Regions from separate parts of the Clostridium sp. FP1 genome, predicted to be linked through region 2. Evidence: a T-box and tRNA genes for the amino acid it is inferred to sense, from the RefSeq annotation. Region 2 holds a T-box; the other holds one or more tRNA genes.

Region 1 (9,612 bases), 1.1 Mb from region 2:
AAAGTATATATTGCTGGAATGCTTTCACTTCGCTAAGTAATTCTAAAACTTATTTTATTTATAGATGCTAAAAATCACAAACTCGCTATCGCTCAAACATGTGATTTTCTTTACGCATCTATAAATAAAATAAATTAAGAATTACTAAGGCTTGTTCAGAAGCATTCTGCGCAACATAAACTTTTGTTAGCATAATATAAGAAAAAATTATTAGTCATCAATAGAATAATTCACTACTTGGAGGCACTTCTTCCTGCAATGGCACCAGAACTCCATGCCCATTGAAGATTGAAACCGCCACAGTTACCATCTACATCTAATACTTCACCCGCAAGGAATAGATTGGTAGCAATATTGGATTCTAGAGTTTCGGAGTTAACTTCTTTTGTGTTAATTCCCCCGGCGGTTACCTGAGCATTGGAGAAAGAATTAGTGCCTGAAACTTCAAATTCCCATTGTTTTAAAAGTGTATAAATAGCACTTTTTTCTTTGAAATCAAGATCGCAACAAGGCTTATGAATATCTTCTATTTTTGCCTCTTTTAAAATTATCGGGATGACTTTCTTGTTAATTACTCCAATAAAAGAATCGTGCACGCCTCGACTTTCAAATACTGACCAATGGTTTCCTAAAAATTCCTTTAAATTTTCAGAAGAAATAGTTGGTAACATATCAATTTTTAAAGAAACTTTGTTATTTTTAGATAAACTATAAGACACAGTTCTGCTAAGCTGAAGGATTGGAGGTCCTGAAATACCATAGTCAGTGAAAAGTATCTCTCCAAATTCCTTTTGGACACATTCGCCATTTATAAATATTTCTGCATAACCGTCGAATTTAACTCCAGATAATGCCTTTAATCTATTGTAGTTTAATTTAAGCTGCACAAGGGCCGGCATTGGCGGTATTATACTGTGCCCTAATTGTTTAGCTAGTATGTATCCAGAACCGTCAGAACCTGTCTTAGGGGCAGATTTACCGCCAGTGGCAATAATTAACTTTTCACATTCATATGTAGTGTTGTCTGCAGTGAAAATTTTAAAGCCATTATTATTTTTAATAATCTCTTTAGCTTTTGTGTTTGTATATATAGGAATATGCTTTTCTTCTATTGCAAAGCGTAGTATATCAATGACTGATGATGCTTGCATTGACATAGGAAACATTTTACCACCCTCTAAAGTTACTAAAGGTATACCTAAAGAGGCAAAAAAATCTATAGTATCCACTACGTTAAAAGAATCTAGTGTATGACTTGCAAAATCTGGATTTTCGCTGTGATAGCAAGTTCTATTTATGTTCGCATTACTGATATTGCATCTTCCATTACCGGTGGTTAATATTTTTTTGCCTATTCGATCGGTTCCTTCAATTATTGCTACATCTAGTCCAGAATCTTTTGCTATTATTGCAGAGGTTAAACCGGCGGCACCTCCGCCAACTATTATAAGAGAATGTTTCAAGAAAATCTCTCCCTTCGAGAAAAAAATATATTTGTAGTATAAAGTATGATATCTATGATTTTACCCTAAAACGGCGACCTTTAATATTAATTTTTATTTTATGTTATAAGAATTTTTAGAATTACTTAGAAGTGGAATAGGTATTTGTAATTATGAACTATATTTTTTTGTATAACAAACTGTTGAATTTACTGGGTTTGTGTATTATATTAAAAAATAAATAAATAAAAACAAGAAAACATGTTGACACTTCGGGAAAAATGCTTTATTATAGTTTATGTTGGGTTGCGAGACGGAAGCACATGATAAATAAAGTAACAGTTTAGTATGGCTCCTTGGTCAAGCGGTTAAGACACCACCCTTTCACGGTGGTAACAGGGGTTCAATTCCCCTAGGAGTCACCAATAAAACATATATGGGAGCATAGCTCAGCTGGGAGAGCATCTGCCTTACAAGCAGAGGGTCACAGGTTCGAACCCTGTTGTTCCCACCATATATGGCCCAGTGGCTCAGTTGGTTAGAGTGCCGCCCTGTCACGGCGGAGGTCGACGGTTCGAGTCCGTTCTGGGTCGCCATTTTTGTTAGCTAGCATGGCTCAACGGTAGAGCAGCTGACTTGTAATCAGCAGGTTGTAGGTTCAATTCCTATTGCTAGCTCCAATAAAAACTTAATAAATTAATAAGGCTCCTTGGTCAAGAGGTTAAGACACCACCCTTTCACGGTAGTAACAGGGGTTCAATTCCCCTAGGAGTCACCAATATATGGGAGCATAGCTCAGCTGGGAGAGCATCTGCCTTACAAGCAGAGGGTCACAGGTTCGAACCCTGTTGTTCCCACCATATATGGCCCAGTGGCTCAGTTGGTTAGAGTGCCGCCCTGTCACGGCGGAGGTCGACGGTTCGAGTCCGTTCTGGGTCGCCAATCCTTGCTAGCATGGCTCAACGGTAGAGCAGCTGACTTGTAATCAGCAGGTTGTAGGTTCGATTCCTATTGCTAGCTCCAAAAAAGCACTAAACATTTGTTTAGTGCTTTTTTTTGTTTTTTGGGAAATTATTTGTAGCGATAAATTTCCAACAGAGTTATTGAATAACCTACTATAAGTGGTATAATAAGTATTACAAAAATGTTATAGGTCAAAACTAAAAAACATTAAAAACAAGGGGGACAAAAATGCATAAAACAAACAAAAAAGTTCTCAGTACGGTTGTTGGGGTACTTATGTTAATTAATCTTATTAGTACCATTTCACCGAAAACCGTTAATGCGGAGGTAGCAAGCGATGGGGTAAAGATTACAATTCTAGGAACGTCAGATATTCATGGAAGATATATGCCATGGGATTACTCAATGGATGCACAAAGTATGGCAGGTAGTTTGACGCAAATCTATACAAAGGTCAAATCAATTCGTAATGAAAATCCAAACACAATTTTAGTAGACGCTGGAGATTTAATTCAAGACAATTCTGCTGAACTTTTTAACAATTCGCCAAAGCACCCAGCTATGGTTGCATTGAATGAAATGGGTTACGATGTATGGAATATGGGTAATCATGAGTTTAACTTTGGACTTGATGTGCTCAGCACTGTAACTAAGCAGTTTAATGGAAAGGTTATCTCAGGAAATATATATAAAGAAGATGGAAGCAGATTTGCTCCTGCATATACAATTATTGAAAAAGAAGGGGTTAAGATTGCCCTAATTGGGATGGATACTCCACTAATTACTCAGTTTGAGGCAGGAACTGATCATCTTAAAGGACTTAAAGTAGTGAATCCCATAGATGAAACTAAAAAGGTAATTAATGAACTAAGAGGCACAGTTGATGCTATGGTAGGAATTATGCATATGGGTATTGATAATGAAAACAATATTGCAGGTACTGGTGTACGAGATATTGCAAATGCTTGTCCAGAGTTAACAGCTATTGTATCGGGACACATGCATAAGCTTGTTAAACAAGAAACCATAAATGGAGTATTAATTACCGAACCTAATAAATATGGATCAGCTTTATCAAAAATAGATTTATCATTTAAGAAAGTAAATGGAAAAATTGAATTAGATAAAAAATCTAGTGACGCTATAGTTATTGATAGTAGTGTTCAATCAGATAAGGGACTTGAAAAGTCGCTTGAACTATATCATAATGTTGCTCGCGCAGATGCAAATACAATTGTTGGGCAGTTGAAGGGAATAGATCTTGTTCCATCAGATGAAATAAATGGAATACCTCAGGTACAAATACAGCAAACACCGCTAGCAGATTTCTTTCAAGAAGTTATGCTTTACTATAGTAAAGCGGATGTAGTAGGAATGCAAATTGATAATGATAAAGCAAAGCTTAATGTTGGACCAATAAAGAAAAAGGATATTTCATATAATTATCAGTATGCAGGTGGAGAAGTAACGGTTTTTGAATTAACAGGTAAAGATTTAAAGGGGTATATGGAGTGGTCCGCTGGCTACTTTAACTCAACGAGTCCTGGAGATGTTACTGTAAGTTTTAATAGTAATAGGCGTGCATCAAAATATAGTACAAATGATATGTTTGGTGGAGTTAAATATGAAATAGACCTTACGAAGCAAGAAGGAAGCAGAATAGTGAATTTAAGACATATGAATGGAACTACAATAAAAAGTGATGAAGTTTTGAAGCTTGGCATGAATGATTATAGAATGCAGGCATTAATAGGAAAAGGTGGAGTGTTTGAAGGAAAAACCTTTAAGAAGCTTTGGAGTTCAACAGATAAAACTGCTTTTGGTGAGGAACAAGGAACAATAAGAAATCTTGCAATTAGATATATAAAAGAAGTTAAAAAGGGTATTATAACATCAAGTATTCAAGACAATTGGAGGATAATAGGTGTTGACACAACTTCATTAGAAAGAAAAGATATAGTTAAACTTGTAAATTCAGGAATACTTGAAGTAGCAAAAACAGCTGATGGAAAATATACAAATATAGCATCAATAAATATTAAGGATGCTACACCTTTGGATGAAATAAGTGACCTATGCAAGAAGGCAAATATAGAGCTAGGAAAATTTACTGCTGGAACTCGTAAGGGTGAATTCTACCATAAGTTAAATGCAATTATGAATCCTGAGCTGGTGGTAGTTAAGCCAGAAACACCAGTATCAGTAAAGGAAAAAGCAAGTAAAAAATACGGGGTAGTAACTTCATATGCTCTTAACGTTAGAAGTGGAGCTTCAGCGAAGTCTGAGGTTATTGGATATGTTGCTAAAGGGGAAAAACTTGAGGTGCTCGGAATGACAAACAAGTGGGTTAAAATCTCTTATAAAGGTAAAGTAGGATATGTTTATAGCTCATATGTTAAACTTTAAATCATAGAAATGAGGAAAGATATGGTTGGCGAAGCTTCATTAAAGAAAATCAATGATAAAAGAATTATGGTTATAAATTAAAATTAATAGAAAAACCCACTAAATGGACACCGACTCCATTTAGTGGTTCTTTTTATTTACTTAAATTTTTCTTTATTCTTATATCCTCACAAAAGAATTTGCAGGCGGTAAAATTGCCAAGCAATCTAGAGGTTATTCTTTCAGAATAGGTATTTAATAAATTTCCAAGAGTTAAATTAGTAGATACTAGCATTTTCTTTTGTTTTAATAACTTTGTGTTAAGCAAATTAAACATTTCCATTTTAGTAAAATCTGAAATTTGCTCAGTACCCAAATCATCTATAATAAGTAAGTCACAATTTATTAGTAACTCCTCTAAAGAGCTGTCACCATTAAACCGAACTTCTTTTAAACTCTTTATTAATTCTTCCGCAGTTCTATATACTACAAAAAAGCCTTTGTCCATTAATTCCTTTGTAATGCAGTGAGACAGAAAAGTTTTCCCTGTGCCGGGGCCTCCGTAGAATAATAGATTTTCATCAGAGTCGTTGAAATTTTTCAAAAAATCCATAGACGTAGATAAAATATTTTCCATGTTCTTTTTTGGAGATTCTGATGCATGTTCACTTTTTCTAGAAGGATAATAATCCATGTTAAAATTATCGAAATTATGAGTTTTTAGCATGCCGCGGAGTTCAGAACCAGTGTAATAAACATCTATAACCTTTTGCTTAAAACAGGAGCATTTAGTATTCCCAATAAAACCTGTATCGCGACATTTATTACATCTATAATGTAAATTCAAGTATTCCATATCAAAACCATTAGAAACTAATAGTTCAGATTTCTTCACCCTTAAATCTACTATTTTTTCTCTTAGATCACGTAAATATTCATCTCTATTATGGATGCTTTTCAAGGCACTAATGGATAATTCTATACAAAGCTTACCTATTTTGCGGTCTAATTCAATAATTTCAGGGTGATTTTTTTCTATGTGAGTTTTTCTTTTTCTAAAGTCACTCTCTTCTTCTTCTCTTACTCTATCATATAGTGCTAATATTTTAGTTTGGTACCCTTTAATCATTCTTATCCCATCCTAGTAATTTTTTTTCTAGTTCATCAAAGTCATAGGCTCTTTGTTCATAATCATTAAAACTTCCTTTGGCAGGTTTCCCACCAGCAGTAACGTTTTTAGTAGTCACTAATCTTTTTTTATCTTTTTTCTCAATATCTTCTAGTGATTTTATACCATCTTTAAACCAACTATTTAGAATTCCATCAATATATTTAAAATCAGCTCTACTCAGTCTATCAAAACAGATATCGCAAGCTTTAAATATTACTTCTAGGGAAAATTTATAAACATTTACCCATTTATCTAATATTTGTTCTTGAGGCTTCATTATTTCAGGGGCTTTTATTCCTAAGTAATTTAATATTTTCCTAATATTTATCCATTTATCCTCATGTTTTTTTATATAAGATTGGGCATCTTCAATATCTTTAATATTGGCATCATGCCATGCAATTGCAATGGTTTCAATATACCTATAGTCAACCTTACCTTTTGATACACAATATTGAATTAACAGAAGTATTAGCTCAGGAGCGAAACTATAATCCTTTTGCCAACTTAGGTACATAGTCATTTCTTTTGGTGAAAGAGGTTTGGCTAGTAACTTTTCAATATCTTGAAGCATACCTTTTATAGAAGAATTGGCCAATTCTTCAAGCAGATTTATATTTTGAATATTTTCATCAGGAACATCTAGTAAATCTAAGAATTCAATATTAAAATTACCCATATTATCAATGGGAGTCATTTTAATTGTATTCTGGTCATTCCAATAGTTCCAAGCATTAACAACATCAGTCTCTAGGAGCCCAAGGGTATTTGCTATAACTGAAGATGTAGCACCTATTTCTCCAGATGCACAATATTTCAGTCCAAGAAGGTAAACTTTAACGAATTCTCCCCTAGCTCTAGGCATAAACTTATCTATAAAAATATTACTCACAGGAGTATATCTATAATTTTCATTTTTAAACATGAAAGTGCTCATAAAGTCACTACCTTTCTTTTATAGTATAGAAGTATGATCTTAAATAAAAAAGCTACAATTAATTTATATGATGTACCTTATAAATTATGTTTAATAGTACAGTCTATAAAAAATTCATTATACAACTTATAGTATACCATATAGTTAAACATAGAAATAAAAAAAATATATTTCAATGGTGTTTAAAATTAGACATATAGGGCATATTAAGTAAGTGTCATAGGAGGTATAAAATTGAATATTATAAGACGAAACAAAATGAATATAAGTGTTATAGTAATAACACTTATGATTACAGCTACTACTATGTATTTTAATGTTTATAGGTTTAAAGGTTATAAGGTTTCTATAGGGAAAAGTGCCATAACCTATGTGAAAAGTAAAAAAGAATTTAATAAAACATATAAACAATTACAAAGTGAAATAGAGTCTAAACATAGAAATGTGATTATAAAAAAAGATTTCACTTTAGATAAGACAAAGGTAGAAGATGTTGATATGTTTATAAGTGGGGATAACCTTAAGAAGGTAATGTTAAAAAAATTAGACATAGTAGCAGATGGATTTCTAATGAAATCAGATAATAGAAAAATAGCATATGTTGCATCCGAAAATCAAGGAAAAGAAATTTTGAATTCTGTAAAAGATTATTACTCTAAAGAAGCAAAGTTAAATAGTATTAAAAAAACAGACATAGTAAATAAAATTAAATATGAATCTGTTGTGGTTAAAATAAGAAATCTATATGAAAGCTCTGAAATTGTGAGTGAATTAATAAAGTATAACACTAGAGCACAAATACCCTTTATAACTGTCAAAGTAGTAGGTAATACAAGTAAAGAAAAAGCTATATACCCAACTACAATTATAACGGCCTCTAGTACACTAATGAATGGGGTTACCAAGATTAAGTGTGAAGGTAAAGAGGGGATTAAAAAGGTTACTACTGAGATAATAGCCCTTAATAATAAGACTGTGTCTGAAAAGGTTTTAAAGTCGGAAATCATAATACCTGCGAAAAACAAAGAGATATACGTTGGAAATTATAAACCCGTAATAGTTGGACTTACCAATATGAATAGTCCATCAAGAGGGAGCATAAGTTCAAACTTTGGTATGCGCTGGGGGAAAATGCATAAAGGCGTTGATATAGCGGCGAGTTTTGGTGCGGCAATAAGTGCCGTATTAGATGGTACCGTTGCTTATGCAGCTTGGCAAGATGGTTATGGTAATGTAATAAAAATTAATCATGGAGGAGGAATAGAGACTACCTATGCACATTGTAGTGCTATTAATGTTAAAAAGGGTGAAGTTGTAAAACTGGGCGAAAAAATAGGAGAAGTAGGAAGTACTGGTAATAGTACGGGACCTCATCTACATTTTGAGGTAAGAGAAAATGGTGAACCTAAAAATCCTCAAAAATATATAAGGTAAAAATAAATATATGAATAAAAATATGTTAAAAGTAAAAAATATATAATAAAGGAGTGATTTTATGCCATATAAAGAAATGAAGTCGCCAGCAAAAGAAAAAGATAATAAACCAAAAAAGCCAGAGACTATTGAAGATTCTGATATGCAGAAGAAGAAACGTAAGTCAGCAATAAAATTTGAAGAATAAATAAAGTGCGCAATGGATTTAAGATATTTTTAATAAAAAGAGCTATCATGCTCTTTTTATTTTTAAAGAAGAATTAATTACTAGTAATATTTTATATGGTAACATAAGTTACTGTGATTTTAGGCTAAATATATTATTATTAATATATAGAATAGATAAATAAACAAATATTGGAGGAATAATAATGAGCGCTTTTTTAGCACCTATTCACACCTGGTTATTTAATAAAATTTTATTGGCAGAGGAATTAGAGAAAAGTTTAAAAGAAGTTTATATAGATAAATACAAAGACGTTGCAAAAGAGGTGGTTGAAAAATCCCTAGTTTATGGTAGCCCCATAGATATCACGAAAAATATAGAGGATATAATTGATAAATCAAATATACATGGTTGGTTACAAGATAAAATTAGCAGCGTTGAAACTAGAACAGCGTATGTAATAACAGAGATGATTAAAAAATGCGGAGAAGATGCACAAGGCATTGCTGAGCTAAGTTTTAAAAATCAAGGTAGAACTGTTGGAGAAACTTTAAAAGCAAAAGAAATGCCAGAAGGTGCAGAAGAATTGTATAATGCTCTTAATATTTATTTGTTAGAAGGTATGCCTTGTGATAGAGTTACAAGGATTATAAAATCAGAAAACAATGTATTAGAGTGGGAAACTACAAGCTGCATTCATAAAAAATATTGGGAAATGGTAAATGGAGATGTAAATATATTTTACAATCTTAGGCATAACTGGATTAAAGCATTTATTGAAAATTCTAATGAAAGATATACTTATAATTTTATCCAGGGTTTAGAATATAATAATGTAAGGTCAGTAAATCAAATTATAGCTAAGTAAATACTTTAAAAACTGAAGGTAACGTTAAGAGTAAAATAGCGATAAGAATGTTTAAACATTTTTATGGCTATTTTATTTTGTTATTTATAAAAGGATGTTGGATTATAAAACAAATAGATGAAAACAAATACATATAATGGTATAATATTCTTGTATTTACATTAATAGATGAATTTTATTTACAGCATTATTAAATTTATGAAAGTTATTGTGTGATTTTTAATTATTAATACATAGGAGGCTAAG
Region 2 (9,612 bases):
GTTTTCCTTGTACATTTATATAATAATTATTTTTATATATTAAGTCTGATATTTTGACAAATGTATACCCCTCCCCTTTTAAATATTCTAGAATTCTAGGCAAATTCTCAGGAGTATATTTCGCATCATTGTGAAATAAAAGAATTGACCCAGGCTTAGTCTTTTTTATTATTCTATTAAATTCGATATCTAGCCCTTGTTCTTTCCAATCAATACTGTCTACATCCCATTGAATGCAATAATGGTTTGTAGCTTCTACAGTTTCAATTACTAAATTATTGTACTCTCCGGATGGACATCTAAAAAGAGTTGTTCCCTGTCCCGTTACAGACATTATTTTAGCATCCGTAGCAGCTATTTCTTCAATCATATTTTCTTTAGAGATTGTAGTCATAATAGGATGCTTATTAGAATGATTTCCTATTTCGTGCCCTTTTTCATACATGGTCTTTAACTTATCTGGATACTGATCTATCCACGCTCCAACTATAAAAAATGTTGCCTTAGCATTGTACTTATCTAATATTCTCAAAATATCATCTGTTCTATCATCGCCCCAGCTTGCATCAAATGAGATTGCAATCTTTTTATCTTTAGTATCTACAGAATATATTGGCAATTTACGTTGCTGGCCGAAAAATACACCTTTAGTTTTCAAGTTATAAACAGATAAAGTTATTAGAGTTCCAAGAAAAAGCACAAAAACTATTATTATCTTCTTTTTTATGTAACCCATATCCATGCTATCCCCCCTTATATCACTGTAGGCAACAGAACTTATAAATTGCTCCTCCCTTCTACCTTTATACTTTAAATTTATATTCCAAAAGTTAAAATATATGTATAATTTAATTTATAAAGTTTATTTCATATTAAATCATTAAAAATTAAAAGCACCGATTCATTTCGATGCTTTTTATGTTATAATGTTTATAGTTAATTTTACATGAAATAAAACAGTTCATAATTATTTTTTACTAAGCAGACTACAAGGAGGAGAGGAAACAATATGTTTGAAGATGCTTTAGACCTCGCTGAAAATAAGCTTCTTTTACTTTATATATTTTATAAAATAAAACTCCCTATTTCTAATATTCAATTAACACAAATTATTCTAGAAAATAATTTTATAAATTATTTTACGTTGCAACAATATATGACAGAACTTATAGCGTCTAACCTTCTTAAGCCTACTGAACAAAAGGGTAAACATAGATTAGTCATTACACAAAAGGGTGACAATGTTCTATCACTATTTAAAGGAAGAATTTCTGAAACCAAAATACAACTTATTGATGACTACTTGAAAATTCATCTTGAAAATATCAAAAAAGAGCTTACAGTTAGTGCTGATTACACAATAGAAAGTAATAACAATTATTTAGTTAACCTAACTGCATCAGAAGATAATTTTACACTTATAGATATAAAGCTTAGTGTGCCTTCTAACAAGCAAGCGAGAGATTTGTGTAGCAAATGGAGAGAAAAACCATCTGAATATTATACAAAGATAATAAACCTGCTCATAAATGATTAGTCACTATAAAAGTGTCATTCCTGTAGGCTCTCCGCCAATAGAAATGGCTTTTTTATTTTCAGTTAATTTATCAATTCTAAAAAGCAAATTATTATAATTATCACCTACGTACAAATACTTTTCATCTTCCAAGATTCCTCTAGGCATACCTCCAATTTTTATTTTTTTTATTTCTTTATAATTATTTATGTCGAGTATACTAACCGTACCATCTCCAAAATTTGATATAAAGCAGTATCTTTCATTACAATACATATCCACAGGTGAATTACCAACAGGTATATTGTATAACACATTGTAGTTTTTTAATGAAATAATACTTATACTTCCTTTGTTATCCATGCCTATATTACTTTCACAAACTAAAATGTAATTTCCATCTGGTGTAATAAGAGCTTTAGTAGGATATGCTCCCACCCTAAGGTTTTTAATACTTCCCTTAGGAGCACAATCTATTACTGTTACACTATCACTATTCATATTTGCTACTACAATTAGATTTTTTCTTTTACAAATATAAATACTATGTGGTAAATTGCCACAGGGAATTGCTTCTACAATGTGCTTCTTCTCTAAATCAAAAACTATTATGTCATCACAATCACCACAAATTACATAAGCTTTATTATCATAAACTGATAAATCATTACAGTGCATGCCTATAAAATAACTTTCAGTTTCATAATTATCCATATCAACTATAGAAATACTATTATCATAACTATTAGCTGTTATGAGTTTATTTTCATAAACATATATACCATGAGGACCAATTTTTTTGAGATTTTTTTTATCCAAATATATTTTTTCTTCTTCTACAAATAAATCCAAGTTAACTTTTGATATGCAATCTGATGAAGTACTACATACATATAACTTTCTCAAATCCCTCACCTCCTCATAACCATAATATGAAAATAGTAATAATGTGCTAACAATGTTTTCATAAAAATTAATAGGGGTGTTTATTCAAGATAGTCTAAAGATTTTTTCTTAGAGGATGCTGTCACTAAAAGTATATATTGCTACAAATGCGTTCGCGTCGCTAAGTAATTCAAAAATTTATTTTATTTACAGCTGCTAAAAAATGCAAACTCGCTTCGCTCAAACATGCATTTTTCTTAACGCAGCTGCAAATAAAATAAATTGTGAATTACTAAGGCTTGCTCAACGCATTTTACGCAATATATACTTTTGTTAGCATCCTCTAAGAAAAAAGAGTTTACCTTAAATCTTACTTTTACTAATTTCTTTCTTGAAATGGAGCTACTCAATAGTATATAATAACCTTTGTGATTATTAAAATCACGAAGGATGGAGGGTTACATTATGTATAGTTATACACCAAAAGGCGTTTGTTCTAAAAGTATAAATTTTGAAATAGTAAATGATAAAATAACAGAGGTTGTTTTTACAGGAGGATGCCCTGGCAATTTAATTGGAATCTCAAGCCTAGTAAAAGGAATGGGTGTTCAGGAGGCTATAAAAAAGCTTAAGGGTATTAGCTGTGGCGATAAAAGCACTTCTTGCCCTGACCAGTTAGCTTTAGCACTTGAAGAATTAGTTGTAAATGCTTAATTAAATAATATAAACACATAAAAGCTATGAAATTAAGGTATTAACCCTATATTCCATAGCTTTTTAGACAGCCACTTTTATCTATTTAATCATCACCTGCAGCGCTGCAGTATTAACGATTATGAATATTGCGTATTATTTTTCTCATATCTCCTACCATATATAAGGAACCACACACTAATAATAAATCCTCTTGCTCGCAATAGCTCAAAGCTTTTTTATATGCCTCCTCATAATTTTCAATTGACTCGCAGCTCCCAATGTATTTTTCTACTTGGACTTTTAATTGCTGTGAAAGTTCAGCCCGCTGGCTATGTGGAGTAACGGTGATAACTCTACTTACCTTTGGAACTATAGTCTTTATCATCTCTTCAACTTGTTTATCTGCAAGTATTCCCAAGATTAATATAATTTTGTTATAGTTAAAATACATGTCGATACTTTCAGTAAGGTTTTTTATACCATCAATATTATGTGCTCCATCTATAACAACTAAAGGCTTTTTATTCATTACCTCAAGGCGGGCTGGCCATTTTACAGTTCCAAGACCCATTAAAATATCATTTTTACTTATTGTGGCACCTTGCACTATAAGCTCCTCTATAACATTAATAGCTACGCAGCAGTTTAATAATTGATGCTTTCCTAGAAGTGAAAGTTCAATAATATAATCATTATTTAAAGTTTGAACTTTCAACTTTTGAGTAATAAGATTATTATTGCTATAACCTGTCCCCTCTAATGAAGTTATTGAAACCTGCTGTAAATTTTCCTTTCCCAAATATGTAGCTGATTCTCGAGGTACTTTTATTAATTTGCAATTTTTTTCTCTACATATTCTTTCTATTACATCGTAGCTTTCTTTTTGTTGTGGAAACATAACTACAGGAATTCCTTCCTTTATAATGCCTGCTTTTTCATAAGCAATTTTATCTATGGTATCACCTAATATTTGAGTATGGTCCAAGCTAATAGATGTAATAACACTTACAACAGGTATAATTACATTTGTTGAGTCAAGCCTTCCTCCCATACCCACTTCCATTACTGCAAAATCTACCTTATTTTTATAAAAATATAAAAATCCTGCACAAGTAATGATTTCAAATTCTGTTGGGTTACTATAACCTAGTTCCACCACTTTTTCCACTGCCTTGGAAACCTCTGTTATAATATTGCTTAAATCTGCTTTAGAAATATTTGTATTGTTTATTTGCATACGCTCTTCAAACTCTTCAATAAATGGCGAAATATATGAACCTACCTTATATCCGGATTTAACCAAAATATTAGTCACCATAGCTGTAGTAGAACCTTTTCCGTTAGTTCCTGCAATATGTATGCATTTTAATTTTTTATGTGGATTTCCTAAAAGTTCTAATATTTTTTCAGTTCTCTCAAGCCCAAGTTTAGTACCAAACTTGGCTGTGTTTTTTATATAATCCATAGCTTCATTATAATTCATATTTATCATTCCTTTCAAACTAGGTGGGGACAGTTAATGACTTTTTGACTTTCTCTTAAATTCTATACCAACATAGGGACAGTTAACAACCTTTTATTTTTATTTTTACTTTTATTTTTAATAAAACCATTGGGGACAGTTAACAACTATTTTATCTATCTTCTTAATTAGTTTTATTAGTTGTTAACTGTCCCCTTCCTTTTTAGTAAAAAAGGTTCCTATGTTTTATTTAAACATAGGAACCTTTTTCTAAAATTTATTTTAAATTTTCTATACTTTTGATTACTGAATTGTACATTTCTTTATATTTTTCACCCTTAGCTTTTTCTTCTTCCACTACCTCTACTGGAGCTTTAGCTGTAAATTTTTCATTGCAAAGCTTTTTCTCTACTCTATCTATTTCTTTTTCTAGTTTTTCTTTTTCCTTGTTTAATCTTTCTAATTCTTTTTCTAAATCTACAAGCTCAAGTAATGGCATATATACTTCTGCACCCTTAGTTACTACTGTAACTACATTTTCTGGCGCTTCCTCTTTAGAATTTAAGAATACTACTTCACTTGCAAAAGCAAGTTTTTGGAAATAAACTAATCCTTGGTGAAACGCTTCTTTTCCTTCTGTAGCATAAATAAATGTTTTAGCTTTTCTTGAAGGTGGTACATCCATATCTGCTCTAGCATTTCTTACGTCTTTTATTGCTTCTATAATATAGTTCATGTTTTGTTCTGCGTTTTCATCTTTAAGGGCCTCTTCATACTCTGGCCATTTAGCAATAGTTATAGATTGGTACTCGTTATCTAAATGAGTATAAATTTCCTCTGTTATAAATGGCATAACAGGATGAAGCAATTTAAGTCCAGTTTTTAATACATTATTTAATACATTTAATGCGATACCTTTTGCCGGGCCATCTTCTGCATATAATACTGGCTTAACAAGCTCAATATACCAATCACAGAATTCTGTCCACATAAAATCATTAACCTTTTGAAGAGCTATTCCTATTTCAAACTTCTCTATATTTTCCGTAACTTCTTTTACTACAGTATTCATTCTTGATAATATCCACTTATCTGCAATAGTATAATTTTTATTATCTTTGTATTGTATCATTAACTCCTCATTGAAATTCATCATAACAAACCTAGAAGCATTCCAAATTTTGTTAGCAAAGTTTCTGGCGGATTCTACTCTTGATTCATAGAATCTCATATCACTTCCTGGTGCATTTCCTGTAGCAAGTGAGAATCTTAAAGCATCTGCACCGTATTTTTCTATTACTTCTAATGGGTCTGTACCATTACCAAGTGACTTAGACATTTTTCTTCCCTTATCATCTCTAACCATTCCATGCATTAATACCGTTTCAAATGGCACTTCCTCTAAATTATAAAGTCCAGAAAATATCATTCTTGCAACCCAGAAGAATATAATATCATATCCTGTTACTAAAACACTTGTTGGATAGAAGTATTTTAAATCCTCTGTATTATTTGGCCAGCCAAGTGTTGAGAAAGGCCACAATGCTGAACTAAACCAAGTATCAAGTACATCTTTATCTTGCTGTAAATTTGTGCTATTACATTTAGTACAGTTTGTAGGTTCCGTTGATGCAACTATAATTTCTCCACAATCTTTACAGTACCATACTGGAATTCTATGTCCCCACCATAACTGTCTTGATATACACCAATCTTGAATGTTTTCCATCCAATTAAAGTAGGTTTTTTCAAATCTCTCTGGAACAAATTTGGTTTTCTTTTCCCGTACAGCATCTATGGCAGGCTTTGCAAGAGATTCCATTTTAACATACCATTGTTTGGATAAAAGTGGCTCTACAGTAGCTCCGCATCTATCGTGAGTACCTACATTATGAGCGTGTTCTTTTATTTTAACTAGTAGTCCTACACTATCTAAATCTTCTACAATAAGCTTTCTTGCCTCATATCTGTCAAGACCTGAATATTTTCCATAACCTTCACATATAGTTGCATTTTCATTCAAAATCACTATTTCAGGTAGATTATGTCTCTTCCCTATTTGGAAGTCATTAGGATCATGTGCTGGAGTGATCTTAACCGCGCCTGTTCCAAACTCTAAATCAACGTAATCATCTGCAACTATTGGTATCTCTCTATTTACTATAGGTAAAATCAATGTTTTTCCTACTAAATGTGCATAACGAGGATCTTTAGGATTTACTGCGACAGCCGTATCTCCAAGCATGGTTTCCGGCCTTGTGGTAGCTATTTCTAAGAATTCATCACTACCTACTACTGGATATTTTATATGCCAAAAGTGGCCTGCTTGTTCTTCAAATATTATTTCCGCATCTGAAATTGCCGTCATACATTTAGGGCACCAGTTTGTTATCCTATTTCCCTGATAAATAAATCCATCCTTATATAATTTAACGAAAACTTCTCTTACTGCGTGATTTAAGTTTTCATCCATAGTGAAGCTTTCCCTTGTAAAGTCAGCAGAACAACCCATCTTCTTTAATTGCCCTCTTATTTTTGCTCTATATTCATCAGTCCATTCCCAAACTTTTTCAAGGAATGCTTCTCTTCCCATTTCTTTTTTAACAAGTCCTTGCTTTAAAAGTTCATTTTCAACCTTTACTTCTGTAGCTATACTTGCATGATCTTGTCCTGGTAGCCACAAAGTGCTATATCCTTGCATCCTCTTTGTTCTTATTAAAATATCTTGAAGTGTATTATCAAGAGCATGACCTAAATGTAGTTGTCCTGTAATATTTGGAGGTGGCATCATAATTGTAAAAGGCTTTTTATTTTTATCAACATCTGGGGTAAAGTATCCTTTTTCTTCCCACCTTGCGTAAAGTCTTTCTTCAAAATCTTTTGGATCATAATTCTTAGCAATATTGTTATTTTCTTCCATGGATATTCCCTCCTTATTTGTAAAATCAGACATAAAACCAATATCCCATTAGGATAATTAACAGTTGAAACTCTTAATTTTCAAAAAAACAAAAAGAGCCTTCGTCTATAAAAGGACGAAGAACTCGCGGTACCACCTTTTTTCCTGCAAATCTACAGGCTCTTGATAATTTAACGATTAAGAAAACCGTCTTTGTCTACTACTCATATTAAATGAATTCAACAAAGAAGCTCCGAAGCTACCTTCAAGGTTTTTCATATAGAAGATCTTACAACCTATGGATCTTCCTCTCTTAATATTAATTTTCCTTTACTCCTCTTCATCTAAGCTTTTTAAGGTTTATGAAATTTTGATTTATGTCATATTATACACCTTAATATTTATATGTCAAGATAATATATTTTAATTTAATGTGATATTTAAACACTTTTTTCATATGAAAGCAAAAGTAAGAGCACTCAACCTTAATGGTTCAATGCTCTTAATATATCTATTTCACAGCTTTTAATTTTACAATATCTGACCAATTACTAGCAGTGATAAGTTCTACATTACTTAAGTCTTTTCTTATACCCTTAACGTCACCTTTAATTTCTGATACTTCGTGCTTTAGATTCTCTTGCTGCGCAGAGATAACATCAGTTTTATGTTCTAACGCTCTTAATATTTGCGTATGCTCTTCCTGTGTTGTTTTTACGGATTTGATATCTTGTTGCATTGATTTTAAAATTTCTAAAATCTCTTTATCCATACATTATCACCACCTAAAGTATATTATATCAAAATATTTACTTAATATCCATAGGAAAATATATACTTTATTTTATAAACACATCTCTTATAACCTTCATATTATATAACCATAACAACTTTATAATATGGAGGTATCTATGAAGCTTAAAAAAATCTCGGTTTTTTCCCTACTCTTATCTCTTGCCTTAATAACCACTCTATTTTCCGGATGTAAAAAGTCCAATAATGAAGCACTCACAAAGGTGAAATTAAATGAAGTAGTTCGCTCTATTTTCTATGCTCCTATGTATGCAGCTATTTCGGAGGGTCTCTTTAAAGAAGAGGGTATTGAAATTGACCTTTCTACGGGCCAAGGAGCAGACAAAACTATGCAACAAGTTTTAAGCAATGCTGTAGATATAGGTTTCTGTGGACCAGAACAAGTTATTTACATCTACAATCAAAAACGGGCGGACTATCCCGTAATTTTTGCACAACTAACACAGAAAGACGGGGCTTTCTTAGTAGCTAGAAATGCTGAAACAGACTTTAACTGGGAATCCTTAAAAGGTAAAACTCTAATAGGTGGAAGACCTGGTGGAGTACCTGAAATGGCTCTAGAATATGTTTTAAAAAATCATGGTATTAAACCCGGCGAAGATATAAAACTTATTACTAACCTGGCTTTCACAGCTACTGCTGGAGCTTTTAAGGGAGGCACAGGCGATTATGTTACTTTATTTGAGCCTACTGCTAGTATGATGAGCAAAGATAATTCCGGACATATTGTAGCCTCCATAGGAGAGTCTGCTGGAACCATGCCTTATACTTGCTTTTTTGCTACAAAATCTTATATAGAGAAAAATCCAGTAATAATAGAAAAAGTCACTAGAGCAATTTATAAAGGTCAAAAATGGGTAAGTAGCCATTCTGACGCAGAAGTATGTAGTTCAATTAAGTCTTTCTTCCCTGGTGCAGATGAGACTGCCCTTGTTGAATCTATTAAAAACTATAGAAAAACAAATGCTTTTTCACCAAACCCAGTATTAAAACCCGATGACTTAACTAGACTTATGGACATAATCCAATCTTACAAAGCAGATTTAATCCCACAAAGACCTGCCTTTGATAAAATTGTCAATAATACCTTTGCTCAAAAAGTAGTAAAAGATCTAAAATAGAAAGAAAGTCTAAACAATGAAGGTTCGGTATTTCGGCTGTTCGGATAGTTGATAATTCGTTAACAGAATCTAAGTTTATTCCATGAAAAAGTTCCTAACGCACTTATTCGACGTCCTGTCTCAGAAGTGCTAGCCCCCTGGGTATTCCTCTGGGGGACATAACAATTATTCATTGTTGTCTCCAACACCAAGAAATCTCCTGAGGGCTACCTAGCTTATG

What was found. A T-box is a leader RNA that pairs with one kind of tRNA and senses whether it is charged. The one in region 2 lies ahead of G9F70_RS19340 (valine--tRNA ligase), so its partner is inferred to be a tRNA-Val.
Region 1: it has a tRNA-Val gene. The T-box ahead of G9F70_RS19340 (valine--tRNA ligase) is inferred to sense a tRNA for this amino acid. The anticodon was not compared.

What each region holds. Positions count from the first base shown of each region.
Region 1 is NZ_JAAMNJ020000001.1:5,101,353-5,110,964, reverse strand. Features, by position in the region: gene G9F70_RS24405 (NAD(P)/FAD-dependent oxidoreductase) at 234-1,463, opposite strand; tRNA gene G9F70_RS24400 (tRNA-Glu) at 1,793-1,867, shown strand; tRNA gene G9F70_RS24395 (tRNA-Val) at 1,881-1,956, shown strand; tRNA gene G9F70_RS24390 (tRNA-Asp) at 1,962-2,038, shown strand; tRNA gene G9F70_RS24385 (tRNA-Thr) at 2,048-2,122, shown strand; tRNA gene G9F70_RS24380 (tRNA-Glu) at 2,146-2,220, shown strand; tRNA gene G9F70_RS24375 (tRNA-Val) at 2,227-2,302, shown strand; tRNA gene G9F70_RS24370 (tRNA-Asp) at 2,308-2,384, shown strand; tRNA gene G9F70_RS24365 (tRNA-Thr) at 2,391-2,465, shown strand; gene G9F70_RS24360 (5'-nucleotidase C-terminal domain-containing protein) at 2,634-4,811, shown strand; gene G9F70_RS24355 (ATP-binding protein) at 4,945-5,919, opposite strand; gene G9F70_RS24350 (DnaD domain protein) at 5,912-6,898, opposite strand; gene G9F70_RS24345 (M23 family metallopeptidase) at 7,133-8,332, shown strand; gene G9F70_RS27170 (hypothetical protein) at 8,394-8,519, shown strand; gene G9F70_RS24340 (hypothetical protein) at 8,704-9,366, shown strand.
Region 2 is NZ_JAAMNJ020000001.1:4,011,080-4,020,691, forward strand. Features, by position in the region: gene pdaB (polysaccharide deacetylase family sporulation protein PdaB) at 1-742, opposite strand, end outside; gene G9F70_RS19320 (DUF4364 family protein) at 1,010-1,537, shown strand; gene G9F70_RS19325 (YncE family protein) at 1,541-2,422, opposite strand; gene G9F70_RS19330 (TIGR03905 family TSCPD domain-containing protein) at 2,867-3,115, shown strand; gene G9F70_RS19335 (bifunctional folylpolyglutamate synthase/dihydrofolate synthase) at 3,228-4,580, opposite strand; gene G9F70_RS19340 (valine--tRNA ligase) at 4,837-7,479, opposite strand; T-box leader at 7,588-7,814, opposite strand; gene G9F70_RS19345 (hypothetical protein) at 7,970-8,230, opposite strand; gene G9F70_RS19350 (ABC transporter substrate-binding protein) at 8,370-9,392, shown strand.